Regions from separate parts of the Paenibacillus sp. PvP094 genome, predicted to be linked through region 3. Evidence: riboswitches for the same ligand, from Rfam matches in the RefSeq annotation. Region 3 holds a riboswitch; each other region holds the start of a gene.

Region 1 (4,834 bases), 4.5 Mb from region 3:
CGGGCGGCAAGGGGGCTAACCAAGCCGTTGCTGCTGCACGTCTGGGTGGACAGACCACGATGATTGGAGCAGTGGGTTCGGACGGTTTTGGGGAGCGCTTGCTGCACAGTCTGACGGATAGTGGGGCAGATGCCTCGCAGGTTCGTGTATTGGAAGACACTGTAACAGGTACAGCATCCATCTGGCTCTCCAAGGGAGACAATCGGATTATCGTTATTCCTGGAGCGAATGGACAAGTGGTGCCGGAGATGCTGGAAGAGGCGGATACGGTAAAAAGCCTGACTGCAGCCGCAGCGGTGCTGCTGCAGCTGGAGATCCCGCTGCCAGCGGTTACCCGCGCCGCCGAACTGGCGGCAGAAGGCAGCGCACTGGTGGTGCTCAACCCGGCCCCAGCGGTGCCGGGTCTGCCCCAAGAGCTCCTGCGGTGCGTCGACGTGATCACGCCGAACCGCAGTGAGCTTGCCGTGCTTACCGGCCGGGATGATCTCCGGCCGGAAGACGTGGATGCGGCGGTCGCAGAGCTCGCCGCATCGCTCGGGGCCGCTGTCGTCACGACGCTCGGCCCCGAGGGGGCTGTGTACGCGGCAGCGCCAGGCGGCCGCGTACAGGCAGGGCGTGCCGGCGCTTGCCGTGCGCCCGGCTACGCCGTAAGCGCCGTCGATACGACCGGCGCTGGCGATTGTTTCAACGGCGCGCTGGCGGTAGCCCTCGCGCGAGGGGAAACACTGGACGCGGCAGTAGGCTATGCCATGGGAGCGGCCGCGTTATCCGTAACGAAGCTCGGTGCCCAGTCGGGGATGCCGTATGCACGTGAAGTGGAAGCCTTTTTGGCAGAACACGCAGCCAGAGACTGAACGATATAACGAAGAGGCCCGTACCATTCCCGAGAGGGAAGGCAGGGGCCTCTTTGCTGTGTATCTCATTAACCTTATTTCTTCTCAGCGAGCCACATCGCGATATTGGCAATTTCCTCGTCCTTCAGTTTGTCCTTGAAGGAAGGCATGCCGCCGCCTTTACCTTTGACAATGGTAGAGTAGATCTTCTCCACATCATCCTTGCTGCCGATGTTTGCTAGAGCAGGTCCTACGCCACCTTGAAGCTGATCCCCGTGACACGTGATACAATTGGCTTTGACCAGTGCTTCAGCCTGTCCAGCATCCATTGCCACTTCCGGCATGGTTGGTTTCGCTTCTTCAGCCACTTCCTCTTTCCCTGGAAGCGTAAACATTAATACAATAGCCAATGCGCATGCTGCAAAAAATACCCCGCTCATGATCCATTTGTGCATCCGTTATGTCCCCTCCAGAATGAAAGATCATCTAAACTGAAACTGTCCATATCATTATAACGGAACCTGTTAAGACATCATAGCATTTTGTGGTAATTTTTTGAACTAATCACATAAACGGGCATGAATTTCTTTTGGTTATGCGGTTTAACGGTTAACGAGGTCCTTCATAGACCATGCAATAAAAAGGCTTCAAACCGCTTGGTGTCTGTCGTTCATACGTATCCTTGGTGACAAATCCAGCCTTGAGATAAACCCGGATAGCCCGCGTATTCCAGGTGAGCACTTCGAGATCGATCTCATGACTAGGGTTCCGCCGAATGGCTTCCTTCACGATAGCAGAGACGAAGGCAGTACCGCGACCTTGTCCACACTGTTCGGGGTGCATACCAAGCCCAATCCGCGTCACGCCTTCAAGAGGAAAGAATTGAACGAATCCGCAAAGTTGGTCCTGCTCTCCGAGTACAACAGCATATTGCTCTTTTCGAAGCTGCTCATCGCCGAATTCAACCTCCAGCGCCTTCATCTGTTCCCAGGGCAGCCAGGTATAGACGTTATAGGGTGGTTCATATGTCCAGCCGCAGATCAATGCTGCATGTTCTTCTTGCATCGGCACAACGTGAAACGTTACAGAAGCTTCATCCACACCACTGCACGCTCCTTTCATTGTGAACAAGCTACTTCTAGTCATACGCTAATGGTTTATAACATATGTCATTTCATATTTAATCCTGATTTTACTCTACAAAAGAGGAGGGCATTTGGCAAGGTTTTGCTCCATTGAAAAAAAGTGAAACAAAAGTTCCTGGAATTTCGTTTATATTATAGCAGGATGGGTAAAAACATCATAAGGGCACGGACGAACAAGCACAAAAAAACCGCCGGATACATTCCTGCGGAGAATGTACCGGGCGGTTGATTTATGCTTCGTTACAGTATGATGTTGCTCAGCTTGTCCCTAGTCGAGGGCCAGTGATTCATATGCGTCCGTGCTCATAATCCGTTTAGCGCCAACATAGCGGTTGGCCCAGTAGTTCTCACTCAAAGAACTAATGGTAACTCCTTTGGAAGACGAGGAGTGTGCAAACTTACCTTCACCCACGAAAATCCCTACGTGTGAAACCCCTTTACCCGTTGTATTGAAGAATACCAGATCGCCTGGTCTCATTTCCATGCGGGATACCGAGTCACCCATGTCGAATTGGGAACTGGATTGACGAGCCAAATCGATGCCCAGCTTTTCGAATACATACCGTGTGAATCCAGAGCAGTCAAAGCCGTTAAGCGTTGTTCCACCACTTTTGTATGTAGTTCCCATTGCTGAATCAATTACTTTATCCATTTTTGAATCTGCGAATGCGCTGCCTGCTCCAAGCGATAGTGCGAATGTTAAGCTAAGTACAGCTGCTGTTAATTTCTTTTTGAACAAGAGATATACCCCTTCCAACGCCTGCGAGGTTAGCTTAAGGATTCGGTTGAAGGTCCCCTATGATCCCTCTGTAGCAAGATCAATTCACCCATAACTGGTTCCCCCGCTTCCCAGGTGCCAGGAATTTGGCTATGCTAGTTGTGCACCTGCGAAATCAAGAAATGACGATTTAATTTTAAGTAGTTACAATTCATAAGGTAAAGATTACAAAGTTGTTACTAAAAACTCACTGCGATTATTGTAACAGAGGAGTAAGCCTTTGGCAACGTTTAACAAGAAAATTAGCAAAAAAAACCTCGACCTTTGACGGGGAAAGGTCGGGGTTTGCGTTTGTGAAGCGTTAACATTGACATAAGTTTACATGAAGATGGTAACAATTTTCGTGCGGTTCATTACACTTTTTAACCTTTGGAGGACTTGGACTGCCACAGACGGAAATGAGCGCATATCTTCCATATATCCAACAAACATCTGGCGAGCGGATAGGTTTGTTGCAGGATCAGACCCATGAGACCTGTCAGGAACCACGACGCAGATGTGAAGGCACCGAAGATGAGCAGATGAATTCCTCCCAGAACCACTGCGATACCAATGAGAGAAATGATATGACGCAAGGCGAGCAATAGACCGAGAAATGTACCTTTTACCCCGCCCTGATCCTCGGGAGCTGTAGCGCCAAACTGCATATATAACAAAGCATGATGTATGATCCATCCATATACAATCCATCCGGCTACATATGGAATGCCTGGCAGCAGCTGCTGTAACGAGTGGAATCCATCCAGAAAGATACTATACAGCTTGGGGATCAGCCAGTACGCAGGCAGCAGCAATAATAGCGTTTTAATGAAATGAAGCAGCATCATCGGTTTCCACAGTGCCTTGATCCCACGTACAAAAGGAATACGTTCTTCTGTATGATTGAAGTGTTGTAATGAATAGAGCAGCCCTGCCTGGATGAGAGGGGTAATCAGCATGCGGAGCAGGAGCATGGCCCCAAGTATCCATAAATAGCGATGCACCTCGGGATGGGTAGACAGACTGAGCTGGCTTTCCATTTTGAATAAAATGGTACTCAGCTCCCCGGCGTCAGGGTCCGGATAGCGCAGCAGCAAGGGAATGACTGCCGATTGCACCATTTTATAAATGAAGTAACCCCACACCAGCTGATAGAGAAACAAAAGTGCCACAATGAACATATGCTGACGGACGAGAAACCAACCCTCACGTATTTTTGCTTTCACTGTCTCCACCTCACCATGACAGACCTCCGAATATTGCTTCAATAAGCTTGGTTACACTCATGCTCCAGCGGAACTTGGATGGTTCATCCAGATCGGCTTTCAAAAAGTTATTCATATGACGGTTCTCCAGCACAACGGTATATAACGGATCAGTCATGGCCCAGGATACCGGCGAGCTGTAAGTTAACTTGTACGTAATTCGACCGTTACTACCATCCCATTCCTTGGCGACGATGTGTCCATCTTCAAAAACGATGCGAACGGGTACTTTCTCGTAGTCGCTACCTTTCTTTACTAATGTTACCGATGATTCATACAACGTTTGACCGCCTTTCTCAACAGGCTTGACCTGGATATTCTCCACGGCGAAGTCGGCCATTCCGTCTTCATATACGTATTGATTAAAATAATCAGACCAGGACTTACGGGTCACTTGCTCCACGACCTTTTGGAAATCGGCCGAAGTAGGATGTTTGAATCGATATTTTTTGACATAAGTTGAAAGAATGCGTTCCATCGTTTTAGCGCCTACTTGTTGTTCGATGCCCAGCAGCACAAGCTTGCCCCTTGTGTAAACATTGGCTGCGTAATGATTCTGCGAATCAAACTTCCAGGACTCCTGCGTGAGTGAGGCAGGCGAAGTAATTAAGCCGGATTGAACGGGCAGATTCGGAATAAGTCCGTATTCCTGCTCCATCAGTTTGTCTTCTGCGTAAGAGGTGAACCCTTCATCCAGCCAGGCTTCTTCAAATTCATTGCTGGCAACCATACCATAGAAGTACTGATGGCCGATCTCGTGTACAACCGTGCGTTCCAGATCGTAGCCTGGTGTAGTGTCGTCCGCGCCGAAGGCTGTAACTAAGGTAGGATACT
Region 2 (4,834 bases), 5.9 Mb from region 3:
AAATGAATGGGTAAAACCTCCGACATGAATGGAGGAATCAAGCAGTTTGACATAATCGAGCAGCTTATTCCCACGGTTCACGGTCTTTCGCCTCCTATGTTCGTGAAATGTTATGTTATATAACATTAATATTGATTTCTGAATCCTTTTATGTTTAAAATCCGAATTATATGATATATATAATCACATAAACATCCGTATTTTGTCAATGATTTCTTATTTTAAGTTTCAATTATATTATAACGTTACATAATATGATTGATAAAAGTTAGAAGTCCGAAAATTATGTTAGGTATATGATATGTTTATTGTGAAGAGCTAAAATTAAAAATGAAGATGTATAAAAGAATTGAAATTTAATGTATGCAGCAGTTAAAAGATCATGACGATAAAAACCGATATTTGGAGAAAAAACACAGGTGCAAAGTAGTTTTAATAAAAGTGCTTTACTTTTATATTGAGATCCTGTATAATCAATTTTGTTGCCGATTATTTACGACATGCGGTCGTGGTGGAATGGCAGACACGCTATCTTGAGGGGGTAGTGGGCGTATGCCCGTGGAGGTTCGAGTCCTCTCGACCGCATCATATTGTACGACAAGAAGAGGTTTTCCGAATATGGAAAACCTCTTCTTTGCGTTTGGATAAACATAAAAAAAGGCCATTCACACAGAACCGGACTTTCTGTGGTTCCATGTTGATTGTGGCCTCTCCATGTTGATCTATTTCAGCAGTTTCTCAATATCAGCCTCAATTTGGTCAGGAGTCGTTTTTGGAGCATAACGCTTCACGACCCGTCCGTTCTGATCAACAAGGAATTTGGTGAAGTTCCACTTGATGGCTTTGGATCCGAGCAGTCCCGGTGCCTCTGTTGTCAGGTGCTGGAATAGAGGGTGAGCGCTTGAACCATTAACATCAATTTTCTCAAACATAGGAAAGCTTACACCGTAATTCATCTGGCAGAACTCAGCAATATCGTCGGAAGATCCTTTTTCCTGAGCGAATTGGTTACTTGGGAAGCCCAGTACTTCAAACTGCCGGTCTTTGAATTTGTTATAGAGTTCCTGTAAGCCTTCAAATTGCGGGGTCAGACCACATTTGCTCGCCGTATTTACAATTAGCAGCACCTTGTTGCGATAATCGGACATCTCGACTTCCTGGCCCCGAAGGGTATTGACTTTGTAGTCATAAACGGACATGATCAGTCGCCTCCATATCGTATAATGGGTTAATGATTTCTATAGTTATATTATATTGCTTACAATTAGATAATGCAAAACTAATTAAATAAATTCCTATGTTTACTTACAGATATCTAAAATTACAACCGTTTTTCATAAGGACGAGAATTAGCGAGATTCACAGAGATGGATGGAGAATGGATCGGTTGTAAGCGATATCATTGATATGTAATGCCTTAAATTCGTCCATTCGGTGATCTGACCGGACTTTACACTAACATGTCGCGGGTGTATGATTCATATCGTAATTTCTAATTCAATTAAACTTAACATGAACAACGAAACAAACGATAATATCGCTCTGGTCAATACATGAAACAGGAACGATGTTTTAATCGCTGAGTTTCCATTCATTCATGGGTGGGAAACGGGGGAACCAATCGGATTGGCTGTCATTGCAGCTAATCCATGGGGTGAATTTTTCGGTGCAAGCCGGAAATAGGGCGACTCTCGCGCCCGAATCCGTCAGCTAACCTCGTAAGCGTTAAAGGGAGAGGCAACAAGCCGTACGCATATTCATGGCGTTTTCGTCATGGGTTATTCAAGAAGCGTTCGGGAGGCCTTGGTCCCCCACGCTTCTTTTTTGTTGTCTTTTCACGCCAAGGGAGGAACGAATGATGGATAATGAGATGATTTTAGTAACAGCACCGAATGAAGCAGGCCGCAAGTTTATCAAGCTGTTGATGTACAAAAAAATGCCGTTTGCCGTTCTGACCAACAGTGCAGGGGAAGAACGGAAGCTCCGCAGAATCGGAGTGGAGAACGTCATTCGCATGAATACAGCTGAAGCTCAGAAGTGGTTTCTACCGCAGTCGAGCGTAGGCAACGTTTTTATCTTCGAGAATAGTTTGAACCTGACCTGTCGCTATCTGCAGATCTGCCGTTCCTGGACCTCCAAATCACTATGTGTGATTACAGAACAGAGTCACCCCAAAGGCATTTACCGAGGGATGGGAGCTGACCGCATTGTGTATTCTCTTAATGGAGAAGTGGGCTTCTTGCTTAATGGTTAATGTGATAGCTGCCGATTGATCCGGTGTAAGGTGCCTGTTATAATTGAACTTGTGGAAAAACGGAATTCTGAGGAGACTCATGCATGATGGTGGGTCTTCTTTTTTATTTGAGCATTAATGTACATTGCTGATTTAGAGATTGCGTTCATGGCTAACAAGGAGGAATAGGCGTGCCGGATGTACGGGGGTTAAAATGGTTGTTCTTTGATGTAGGAGATACGCTGGTGGACGAATGGGAGCCGGTAGATGATATTATAGGGCAGTTTGTAAAAGAAGCCTGCTTGCTTGGATATCCGGTGAAAATAGAGGAAGTGCGAGAGATATTTGCCTCCTGTTATCGAAATTATGAGCAGTGGCCCATGAGGGTAGCCATTCGAACGCTAATCAGCGATGAACGTCATAGGGAGCAGATCCAGGAGAAGTTGAAGTTCCGGAAGGAACTGGAGAAGCCCTTCGCTTCTGCTGAAGCGGTGTTGAAGGAATTGTCACACCATTATCGAATCGGGATCATCGCCAATCAGAGTCCAGGGACAGAGGGGCGCCTGGAGAGCTACGGTCTGCGGAGGTACGTGGATGTACTGGCTTGCTCGGCAGAAGAAGGCGTATCGAAGCCGGATCCGGAACTCTATGCGGTGGCTTTGAAGCAGGCGGGATGTGAACCCCAGGAAGCAGTCATGATTGGGGATCGGATTGATAACGATATCATTCCTGCCAAGAAGCTGGGGATGCGAACGATTCGGATTTTGCAGGGCTATGGACGATTTCAGCCTGAGCTTGAGGGCCAAGAGCGTGCAGACTGGACCATCGAAGCCTTGGAGCAGCTTATTCCACTGCTTGTGCCTTCTGAGGGTTAGTGGATAAAATTAAAAAAAGATGACTTTCGCGTCATTAAATAAAGGACAAGGCAAGTGCACGGCAAAGCTAAAAGGCTGATCCCTTCAAGTATATTCTTGATGAGGGATCAGCCTTTTTTTTATAAATCTATAGTAAGAGGGAAACGGTTTTAGCGCATATATAGATTAAAACAGCATGATGGTCTGGAAGATCAGATAGACGTTCAGAACCACAATTACGGCAGCGATGATCCAAGAGATGACTTTGAGCCACAGTTTGTTGGCGAATGCGCCCATGCTTTTCTTGTCACTCGTAAACATCACAAGTGGAATGACGGCAAAAGGCAGCTGCAAGGATAGAATCACCTGGCTCAAAATCAGTAGTTCTTCCGTTCCGTGTTCGCCGGCGATAGCCGTCACAATAACGGCAGGGATGATTGCAATTAATCGGGTCACGAGCCGGCGAAGCCAAGCCGGAATCCGAATGTTCAGGAAACCTTCCATGACAATCTGCCCAGACAGTGTGCCTGTAAGCGTAGAATTCTGACCTGAGGCCAGCAGAGCGACACCAAACAGAATACTTGCAATGGTTGTGCCCAGCAGAGGTGTAAGCAAGTGATAAGCATCTGCAATCTCAGCGACCTGCGTCATGCCTGCACTGTGAAATACAGCGGCTGACACAATGAGTATGGCGGCGTTGATAAACAGGGCCAGGGTCAAAGCGATCGTTGAATCCATGGTGGAGTAACGGATTGCTTCTCTTTTCCCCTGAGTTGTCTGTTCGATCTGCCGGGTCTGCACGATGGACGAATGCAAGTATAGATTGTGCGGCATAACCGTTGCTCCAATGATTCCGATGGCAATATATAGCATCGCAGGATTCTGTAGTATCTCGGCACTTGGTACAAAGCCTGTGAGTACCCCGCCCATGTCCGGTTTGGCAAGAAACAGGTCAATCCCGAAGCAGAGGGCGATGGTTGCCATCAGCACGATGACTAGTGTTTCCAGAGCGCGGAAGCCTTTATTTTGCAGCAAAAGGATAATCAGAACATCCACAGCCGTAATAATGACGCCGTATAACATCGGGATGTTGAACAGAAGCTTCAGTGCAATGGCTGAACCGATAACCTCAGCCAGATCTGTTGCGGCAATGGCCAGTTCGCACAGAGCCCAGAGCATAATGACAACCGGCATACTGAACCGTTCGCGGCAAGCTTGGGCCAGATCCCGTCCAGTTACAATACCAAGCTTGCCTGCAAGTGACTGTAATACGACGGCCATCAGGTTTGAGATTAAAATAACGGATAATAGCGTGTAACCGAACTGGGAACCTCCGGCAATATCTGTTGCCCAGTTACCCGGGTCCATATAGCCGACAGCGACCAGATAACCTGGGCCGACAAAGGCGAGGAATTTTTTCCACCAGGCGGCGTTCTTCGGAACCTTCATGGAGCCGTGTGCTTCCCCGAGGGAGGGAGCCATGCCTGCTGCGGCTAATTGCTCAGCCGAAGGAGAGCTGAATGGATTTTTTTTACTCATAAATGTTCACCTGACTTTTTATAATAATCGTATTGATGCTCCGTATGATGAAGACCTGGGTTATTCACTTTTATATGTCTGAAAATATATGTTGTTACTTACATTGTACTCATTCAATAATTTTTGTCTAGTGCAACTTTTATGTAGATGGACAAAATGAGTGGAGAGGGATCAGGCCCTTAGTGTATTACCCAAATTCAGAAAATTT
Region 3 (4,834 bases):
ATAATGGGGTTATGTTAGGGAGAGGAGGCAACACCATGGGGAACCAACCGGCATCAGAACAATTTTTTATTGAAAAGCTGGCGGAGTCGAAAGTTCATTTTGAACGTGCCCTGGATTGTAAACATACGGAATTTGATGACCTTTATCCCTATATGATTGAACATCCTCAATTTTTCTGGTACAAACGCTATGTTGCCTGGTCAGAGTTGCTGACCATTGTAGGCTTGTGTGAAGAGTTGTCCTTCGCTTGGAAAGAACAATTTACACCACATCAAGTGGAGTACCTTGAAGAACGTGTGATGTCCGCCAAAGTGCTTGATTTTTGGTTCGAGAAGAACGACAGCAAAGAGCACGCGCAGCGGTAACTTTCAGTCGGGACATTTTTCGAATGACATAACAGTCCAATACAGTCACGTGAGACCTAAATGACTCTTCATTTAGGTCTCTTTTTGTAAATTATTTTGGAACATAGGAGCCATAGACATGATTAGTGATGCAGAATTGGATGCACTGCGCTTATCGGGTGAAAAAGTAAGAGTGGTACGGGATGGTTTGGAGTCCAACGATGTAACAGGGATTGTCGTTGCATGGGATGGGGAACAGGTGCTTATCCGTCGCCAGAACAGACGTGTGGTCAAGCTGGACCGCAGCTATCGCTATCAGCTCTTTAGCGAACCGCGCCAAAGTCCGGCTGATGAATAGAGACCCGCTCTGGAGACGGATGCATGGAATTACCATGGATGGTTTGGCATAATTCCGCCACTCGGGAGAGAAGATAGGTACAGCGAGAATTCGTAAACTTATCAGCCGAGAGGATGTGCGGGTAGCCATGACATTGATGAATGATAAGGTACATGCCTACAAGGATCAGATTGGAGAATTAAGCGATGTATTGCCTGGCGTAGTCAAAGCGTATCACGAATTTACGGGTGAATGCTTTCAGTCAGGTGCCATTGATGCCAAAACCAAGCAGCTGATTGCCCTCGGCATCGGATTGTTTGCCAATAACGAAGTATGTACGTTTTACCACGTAGAAGAGGCACGTGCGAAGGGCGCAACCGATCAGGAGATTATGGAGACGGTTGCGGTTGCCGGAGCGGTAGGCGGCGGTCACGCGCTGTCTCAAGGCGCAATGCGTGTGCAAAAGGCATTGCACTAAGGTTTCTCCTGCAAGTGTGTCTGAATAACTAGACAGCAAAACAGGCTCTGGAATGATCCAGAGCCTGTTTCTTGTCCAACTTATATTTTTCCAAGCATCTTGTTATACATAAACTGTCCGGTCACCCGGCGCGCTGTTACATAGCGGTCACTGAAATAGGGATTCGACATTTTGGTGATGCTGACACCTTTACTGCTGGAAGCATGAGCGAATTGTCCGCCCCCAATGTATACGCCTGTATGCGAAATGCCGCTGCCTGAAGTGTTGAAGAATACCAGATCACCTGTGCGGATATTGGCTTTGGATACCGGAGTACCCGCCTTGGCTTGCTGCTGTGAAGTACGTGGCAATTCAATGCTATATTTTTGGAAGATATATCTCATAAATCCAGAGCAATCAAACCCGGCCAGCGTCGTGCCGCCCCACTTGTAAGGAATTCCAGTCATGTTGTTAACGACGGTGTTGATACTGCTCGCCTCAGTGCTTGCTGCACCAGATGTGAATAGAACGGCTGCGCCAAAAATAGAAATGATCAGTTTTTTCAAAATCAATGTTCTCCCTTCGATGCCTACGGAGTTAGCTAAGGGTTCGGTAGAAGGTTCCCTATATTTCCTATGTATAAGAATAATTCACCCAAAATGGTTCCCCCGTTTTCAAACATGAAACTCGGCAAATGAATAATTAAGTTTTTGTAACCTTTTGAAACTATATTGCATAAATGCGTAATTGTCAAACCTTTCTTCCTTCTGCAATGTTAACGGAATTCAAGACTTTTTGTGGAAAATAGTAGTTCTCCATGTTTATTTATGATGACAAAAACGTAATTTGTGTTTCATCAGCACATAAATTGGACAAATAAGTAAATTGGAGTCGTAGAGGATAGCAAGGTTCATTCTCAACAGGAAAAGTCAGGTCTCGACCAGATTTTATAACTTTCGGTTATCGTAGTTTTATACTAAATCATTTAAATGTTGACACATTGAATTTCACATGATATATTATTTCTTGTCGCCGCGATAGGTTATCTCGGAGATATGCTATATGCGGTCGTGGCGGAATTGGCAGACGCGCACGGTTCAGGTCCGTGTGGGCTAACCCCCCGTGGAGGTTCGAGTCCTCTCGACCGCATCATAAGAAGAAAAGGTTTCTCGTTAGGCTAGCGCCTGCGAGAGGCCTTTTTTTATGTCTTTCTACTTGACCAAAACTACGATACACACATCGTTACTAAACAACGTCCTCCGAATCGATCTGATGGCAGCAGCTCACTCGCATAATCTCCGGTGTAAGGGGGAGAAATGCCTGTTCTATGGCTGTTGTACCCCCGCTTTCATGGTGAAATGTACGCAAAATTCCGAATTGTACCTATCCTGAGCATAATACATCCACTACTCTTATCACGTAAGGAAAGCGCTATCATTATGGATTTGAATTCACTATTTCAGAGGGGGTAGGAATGATTTGAAGCGAATGGGTAAACGGATGGCGATGGTTTTTCTGGTGTTCATCTTTGCAGCAGTTCAGTTTGGTTTTACAGGGACAAAAGGTCGTGTGGTTGAAGCAGCGGCGGAGAAAACATTGGCTGAGAAACCGTACATGGGCTGGAGCAGTTACAGTATGCAGGTGTATGACCCTTCCGTAAAATGGACATCAGCGGAGAGCATCAAGAAGCAATCGGATGCTATGCGAGAGAAGTTACAGGCTCATGGCTATGAATATATCAATATTGATGCAGGATGGAACGGAGATAATGATGAATACGGAAGACCGATTCCTAACCAAGAGCTGTATCCGAACGGATTCCAGGAGGTTATCGACTATGTTCATAACAATGGTCAGAAGATCGGGATCTATCTGATTCCCGGATTGTCGATTGATGCATACAATAAAAACCTTGAGATCTATGGAACGGGCGGAGCTTGCCGAATGCAGGATATTGCATATCAGCCGCTTACCGTGATGGATGCTTGGAATGCGTATACCTACAAGATTGATTTTTCGAATCCTTGTGCTCAGAAATACATCGATTCCATCGCAGATCTACTGGGCGAGTGGGGGATTAACTTTGTCAAATTCGACAGCGTGACTCCAGGATCAGGAATTAACAATCTGAGCAGGGATGCACGAGGCGATGTGGAGGCCTGGTCCAAGGCTTTGGCAAGGCATAATATCTGGTTCGAGCTTTCATGGGCACTGGACCATAACTACGTGGATTTCTGGAAAAAACACGCCAATGGCTGGCGTATTGACTGGGATGTCGAAGCATACGACAGCAATGTGGGGTTAACGCAGTGGGCTAATATTGCACGATTGTTTCCAATCGCTGCGCTTTGGTGGCGTGATGCAGGTCCTGGCGGGTGGAATGATTTTGACTCGCTAAACGTGGGCAACGGTTCCATGGATGGGCTCACGAAGGATGAACGGAAGACAGCCATGACATTCTGGGCGATCTCGTCTGCACCGTTGTATACAGGGAATGACATGACCAGGCTGGACAGCTATGGACTTGAACTTCTTACCAATGATGAGGTGATCGCTGTCAATCAGGCTGGACGTCCGGCTCACCCGGTATCGATGGATACCCAGCAGCAGGTATGGTACGCCAATAACGGAGATGGAACGTACAGTGTGGCTCTGTTTAATCTGGGCAACCGGAGTGCTGAGGTCAAGGTCAATTGGAGCGATATCGGTCTGGAAGGACCTGCATCGGTCCGTGACCTGTGGAGCCATTCCGAACTGGGTACCTTTAACGAGGGGTTTAGCAGTGGTTTATTGGAGCCTCATGCTTCACGAATGCTGAAAGTCAAGGCACTGAACGGAACATCGACGGTGAATGACGATGATACAGGCATGCGCTATACCGGAGATTGGAAGCGAAATGGAGGCAAGGAACAATTAGAGGGTTCACAGGATCTGACTATAGCAATTCAGGATTCCACAAGTAATGATAGAACGACTGTTGATACAGCGAGCAATTCCAATGTAGCAGATGAACTGGCTGCTGAACCATCCATTGCTGGAGAGGATACCACGGTTACCGAGGTGGTCTACGTTAACGATGACGACGGTGAGATACATTACACAGGTTCGTGGAATGCGAATACTGGCAGAGGTTTTGGGGACTTCAATGACGATGTGCATTATACGGAAAAAGACGGCGATTATTTTGAATACACCTTCACAGGTACAGGCATCGAGCTGCTGACAGAGAAGCATCAAGAGCAGGGGGACATGAGCATTATTCTCGATAATGGAGAGGCAGAACAGGTAAGTGCGTATACCGATGGAGAAAGGGAAACCCAGCAGGTGCTGTACAGCAAAACAGATCTGCCAAGTGGAACACATACGATAAAGGTCGTTAAGGCATCGGGCCAATACATGCTTCTGGATGCACTCAAGGTAACCAGGGAAAAAGAGTCTGATGGGCAGAACAGTGGAATAAGTCCAACCGCTGCAGACTTTGATAAGGCAGTGGATCAGCAGGCGGATGTAAAAATTACGTTAAACCTGAACGGTAATACGTTAACTGGTGTGACATACGACGGGGGCAATCTCGGCGAAGATGACTACGTTGTCATTGACAATACGTTAACGATCAAGAAACAATACCTCACCCAGCTGCCCGTTGGCACAACGAAGTTTAACGTGTTATTTAGCGCGGGAGATCCGCAGACGCTG
Region 4 (4,834 bases), 1.9 Mb from region 3:
CTACTTCGAAACCGTGAAATATCAATTCTTCCTTTAAGCGGGCAGAAGCAAGGTATTCCTCGTTCCCGAGTTCAGGATTGGCACCAATGTATGATGAAATCTCCTTAAAACGGGAAGCATATTGATCAATAACCGACAAAATTTGTGATTTGGTATGTGTCATCGTGAACTCCTTCGTGCAAAATGAAAATAATTTAGTCATTATATCATGTTTGCTTGATTTTTTCAGAAACAAGTCAGGATTTGTAAGTTGAAAACTCATTGCATAATCATGCATTGTACTTTATAATGACTCAGGCATCAACATGAGGAAGCACATAATGTATTGTAAGGGGAGAACAGGGTTGAAATTGATTAGTCGTTACACCATGATGCTGTTGACCTTTGTCGTTTTATTGACAGCTGCCATTCCTTCGGCGCTGGCAAGTGGAACTACGGGCACTTCAGACAGTAAAAAATTGGTTCTCGGCACGAGTGCCGACTTTGCACCATATGAATTCCATAAAGTTATTAATGGCAAAGATGAGATTGTCGGATTTGATATTGCCATTGCCAAAGAGATTGCTGCCGATCTGGGCGTAGAACTTGTCATCGAAGATATGGGTTTTGACGGCCTGCTGCCTGCATTGCAGAGTGGACGCGTGGATATCGTTATTTCAGGCATGACACCGACAGAGGACCGCAAAAAAAGTATCGACTTCTCGGATACCTACTATAAATCGAAACAAGTCATCATGGTTCGCAATGAGGATAAAGACAAATACCCGACCATGGCTGAACTGGAAAATGAAAAGATCGGAGCACAGAAAGGTTCGATTCAGGAAACGATCGGACAGAAGATTCCTGGAGCCAAGCTGACGTCTCTTGATAAAATCTCGGACATTGTGCTTCAACTGCAGACTAAACGGATCAACGCTGCAATCGTTGAAGATACGGTTGCCGCAGGCTACCTGGACGATATGATTGGACTTGCTCCTGCAGTTCCGGATGAAGAGCAGGTAGCAGCAGCGATCGGTATTCGCAAAGGCAATACGGAGTTGCTAAATGCTGTTAATGGTACGCTTGAACGATTGAAGAGCGAGAATAAAATTGATCAGATGGTAACCGAAGCCAGTCAATTGATGGCAGACCGTGAGGTCAAATCGCCAAATATTTTTGAAGTATTCTGGCAGTACAAAAGTTTTTATGCTACGGGGGTTGGTTATACCCTCCTATTGTCAGCACTTGGCGTAATCTTCGGGGTAATCATCGGTTTGATCATTTGTTTGTTCCGAATGCATGATACAGCAATTTTGCGGTGGATTGGTACGGCATATGTAGAAGTCATTCGCGGTACGCCGATGCTGGTTCAATTGATGATTATTTATTATGGTCTTGCCTTGACATTTGGTATTACGTTCTCGCCTCTTCAGGCGGGTATTTTAACACTTTCCATCAATAGTGGTGCTTACCTGGCAGAGATCTTCCGTGCAGGGATTCAAGGCGTTGACCGTGGTCAACTTGAAGCTGCCCGTTCGCTTGGGATGGGTAGAGCAGCGGCCATGAGATTTATTATTTTGCCACAGGCTTTCAAAGCTGTACTGCCTGCCATCGGTAATGAATTCGTAACCATCATCAAGGAATCTTCCATTATCTCGGTCATTGGTATGGTTGATATCATGTATCAGGCAAGTGTAGTCAAAAACATTACGTACCAAGGAATGAATCCGTTCCTTATTGCAGCAGCCATATACTTTGTATTGACATTCATTTTGTCCAAGCTGCTGGGTCGACTGGAAAGGAAGTTGAGTGCAAGTGATAGACGTTAGACAATTACACAAATCCTACGACAAAAACGAAGTACTTAAAGGCATAGATGTCTCAATTGGCAAGGGCGAGGTCGTTGTCGTGATTGGTCCTTCAGGATCAGGCAAAAGTACCTTCCTTCGCTGTCTTAACCTGTTGGAGCAGCCTACTTCAGGTGAAATTAATTTCGAAGGCGTATCGATCACGGATCCCAAACACAACATTAATGCAACGCGGGAGAAAATGGGGATGGTGTTCCAGCACTTTAATCTGTTTCCGCATAAAACCGTGGAGCAAAACATTACCATTGCCCCGATCAAAGTCAAAAAGCAGTCTGCACAGGAAGCCAAGCAGATCGCCGCAGACTTGCTCAAAACCGTGGGGCTTTTGGATAAAAAAGATGCTTATCCAAGTCAGCTGTCTGGTGGACAGAAGCAGCGGATTGCCATTGCCAGAGCGCTTGCGATGCAGCCGCATGTGATGCTGTTTGACGAGCCGACGTCTGCACTTGACCCTGAAATGGTTGGTGAAGTACTCGACGTTATGAAGCGCCTGGCTGAAGGCGGAATGACGATGGTTATTGTTACCCACGAGATGGGCTTTGCCCGTGAAGTCGGTGATCGCATCATCTTTATGGATGGCGGTGTAATTGTGGAAGAGGGAACACCAGATGAAGTATTTGGTCAACCTAAGCATCCACGTACGCGTGACTTCCTCGGTAAAGTCTTGTCATAGCCTTTGAGCATGATCCAGTCAGTGAACCGTATTAAATAGAATGAACAAAATAACGAAATTAAACAACCTTGCTCACGTCACGTTAGCAGGGTTGTTTTTTTGTGCATGGATAAGGATCCAGTGTCGTAAAAGTAACGTTTCTGTCATCGTTCCAGAGCTGCTTGATCGCTCTTTTTTAAGAAAAATCCTTATTTTTAAAGCATCATAATGTGTTGTTATAGACAGTTGGTAACATTTACTACGGACCCTGGTTACAAAATTGTGATATATTGTTCCTGCCGAAACTTCCTGAGGAGGAAGTGTGGAGGATGTAATGATGCAGACCGTGGAGGGGAAGATTGAAACGCACGCTGCTTGGGGTGAATTAGGGGTACATAACGCAAGACGAATGTAACAGAGACCTATAGGGTGGTTTCCTCCATCCGAATCCGACAACTAACTTCGCAGGCACAATGAGGGAGGAAGACCATGATTAAGAAGAGAACTATAGCCAAAACAGCAACAGCCCTGCTGACAGCAGCAATGCTCATTCAGGCCGTTCCAGCTCACGCTGATTCTGTTCACGTGGCCAAAGAGGGGGATACCTTCTATACCTTATCGAAACAATATGGAGTTGGACTGAACACACTGGTTAAAGCAAACAGTGATATTTCACCTTACAACATTTATGGTGGTTTGAAAATTACGATTCCTGGAAAAGCAAACACGGCCTCAGCTGCTCCAGCAGCGAAGAGCTCGACGGGTGCAAAGACGATTACGACAGCTAGCCTTGATGTGAATGCTGACGATAAAGTCGTTCAGGCCTGGGGCAAAACGTTTGATTACAGTAAATCCATTGATGTGAAAGCAACAGCGTACTCTGCAGCCGCTTCCGAAAATGGTGGATGGGGTCCTGTTGATTACTTCGGTAATCCACTTGAACTCGGCACGATTGCAGTAGACCCTAGTGTGATCCCACTGGGTACGAAGGTTCTTGTTACAGGTCACTCCCATCCGGGGCTGCCTAAGCAGGCATTTGTGGCTACTGCCCGGGATATCGGCGGGGCGATCAAAGGGAAACGGATTGATATTTTCATTCCTGGAAGCCAGAAGTCTGTGAGCACATTTGGTTTTCAGGATGTTGAACTTTATATCTTGAAATAAGTATCAGCGCCAATAAAAGGGTGCCTTTATGACACGATTAACGTGAAATAAGGGTACCCTTTTTCTTTATTAAAACGCGCAAGATTGGTAGTTCCATAACTTGTGTGTTTGGTTTACGAAGCCGAGTATTATTTGCTTTTTGGCAATTGCAGCATTTCGTCCAAAGTCACTAGATTAAAGCCCCTGCATCGCAGTTCATCTATAATCTCCGGAAGTGCTCCAATCGTACCGGACAGATTGGAGCCCACGCCTCCGCCCGCGTGTTGAAGAATGATGGAGCCTGGCTTGACTGCAGATAAAACATTCTGCTTTACTTGCTCTTTGCTGAGGCCTTTCCAATCCAGCGAATCCACATTCCAGTTGACGATGCTGTATTGCTGTCTTGCGGCCCATTGCAGCTGTTTCTCATTAATGTCCCCGTATGGAGGACGGATCATTTTAGGTGTATACCCGGTCAGTTTACGAATAATGTCACCGGTATGTAGAATTTGTTTGCGAAAAGCATTCAAAGACAGCTTACTGAATTCAGGGTGGTTGTAACTGTGGTTCCCAACAATGTGACCTTCCCTAACGATTCGTCTGACGAGGTCGGGATGTTTCTCTGCCCGGTTGCCGACAATAAAAAAAGTCGCTTTTACATTATATTTCTTTAGAATATCCAATACCTGCGGAGTGAAGCGCGGATCAGGCACATCATCAAAAGTTAGTGCTACCTGTCTGGTTGAAGGCCCATTGGTCTTGAACGTATCGGCATATTTCTGCCTGAGCTGACCGAGTGTCAGCTGTTCATCCTCAGATAGATCCGGCTTTGCAGCAGGTATGCTCTCTGGAACGGGTTTGGCCAGCACTTGTCCAGGTGAATAGCTTCCACTCATAAATATAAGGATCAACATGGAGAATGCGATGAGGCGAATACGCATGATACAGCCTCCTTTGTCAAATTGCGTTCTCTTTGGTATGCCCGCGGTGATGGTTCATTATGCATAAATGTGAGAAGTTTCATTGTCCAATTCGGTCGATAAGCTCATAATTCCACCATTACATATACACAAAAAGGATGGGTGGACTAGGATGAGTACGTATGATTTGAAATCGGTTCGATTGCAGGTCATTGAAGCTGGAGAGGATAAGATATTTTTGGTCACGGGTGGGAAAGCTCATATAGGGGCTG

What was found. Region 3 has a riboswitch for cyclic di-AMP ahead of ABIC22_RS29115 (C40 family peptidase). Riboswitches for the same ligand answer to the same signal wherever they lie in the genome.
Region 1: linked by a shared signal. The riboswitch ahead of ABIC22_RS09200 (C40 family peptidase) and the one ahead of ABIC22_RS29115 (C40 family peptidase) in region 3 are both predicted to bind cyclic di-AMP.
Region 2: linked by a shared signal. The riboswitch ahead of ABIC22_RS03065 (hypothetical protein) and the one ahead of ABIC22_RS29115 (C40 family peptidase) in region 3 are both predicted to bind cyclic di-AMP.
Region 4: linked by a shared signal. The riboswitch ahead of ABIC22_RS21225 (3D domain-containing protein) and the one ahead of ABIC22_RS29115 (C40 family peptidase) in region 3 are both predicted to bind cyclic di-AMP.

Annotation. Positions count from the first base shown of each region.
Region 1 is NZ_JBEPOM010000001.1:1,963,675-1,968,508, reverse strand. It holds gene rbsK (ribokinase) at 1-854, shown strand, start outside; gene ABIC22_RS09210 (c-type cytochrome) at 929-1,288, opposite strand; gene ABIC22_RS09205 (GNAT family N-acetyltransferase) at 1,443-1,898, opposite strand; gene ABIC22_RS09200 (C40 family peptidase) at 2,247-2,717, opposite strand; cyclic di-AMP (ydaO/yuaA leader) riboswitch at 2,721-2,858, opposite strand; gene ABIC22_RS09195 (hypothetical protein) at 3,119-3,961, opposite strand; gene ABIC22_RS09190 (M1 family metallopeptidase) at 3,972-4,834, opposite strand, start outside.
Region 2 is NZ_JBEPOM010000001.1:613,895-618,728, reverse strand. It holds gene ABIC22_RS03080 (urease accessory protein UreF) at 1-81, opposite strand, end outside; tRNA gene ABIC22_RS03075 (tRNA-Leu) at 503-585, shown strand; gene ABIC22_RS03070 (glutathione peroxidase) at 723-1,199, opposite strand; cyclic di-AMP (ydaO/yuaA leader) riboswitch at 1,568-1,740, shown strand; gene ABIC22_RS03065 (hypothetical protein) at 1,856-2,254, shown strand; gene ABIC22_RS03060 (HAD family hydrolase) at 2,425-3,108, shown strand; gene ABIC22_RS03055 (Nramp family divalent metal transporter) at 3,274-4,569, opposite strand.
Region 3 is NZ_JBEPOM010000001.1:6,471,021-6,475,854, reverse strand. It holds gene ABIC22_RS29130 (hypothetical protein) at 36-365, shown strand; gene ABIC22_RS29125 (hypothetical protein) at 484-702, shown strand; gene ABIC22_RS29120 (carboxymuconolactone decarboxylase family protein) at 830-1,159, shown strand; gene ABIC22_RS29115 (C40 family peptidase) at 1,240-1,704, opposite strand; cyclic di-AMP (ydaO/yuaA leader) riboswitch at 1,710-1,841, opposite strand; tRNA gene ABIC22_RS29110 (tRNA-Leu) at 2,203-2,287, shown strand; gene ABIC22_RS29105 (X2-like carbohydrate binding domain-containing protein) at 2,627-4,834, shown strand, end outside.
Region 4 is NZ_JBEPOM010000001.1:4,602,147-4,606,980, forward strand. It holds gene ABIC22_RS21210 (M20 family metallopeptidase) at 1-163, opposite strand, end outside; gene ABIC22_RS21215 (ABC transporter substrate-binding protein/permease) at 369-1,808, shown strand; gene ABIC22_RS21220 (amino acid ABC transporter ATP-binding protein) at 1,795-2,520, shown strand; cyclic di-AMP (ydaO/yuaA leader) riboswitch at 2,787-2,986, shown strand; gene ABIC22_RS21225 (3D domain-containing protein) at 2,989-3,663, shown strand; gene ABIC22_RS21230 (polysaccharide deacetylase family protein) at 3,792-4,583, opposite strand; gene lpdD (prenylated flavin chaperone LpdD) at 4,735-4,834, shown strand, end outside.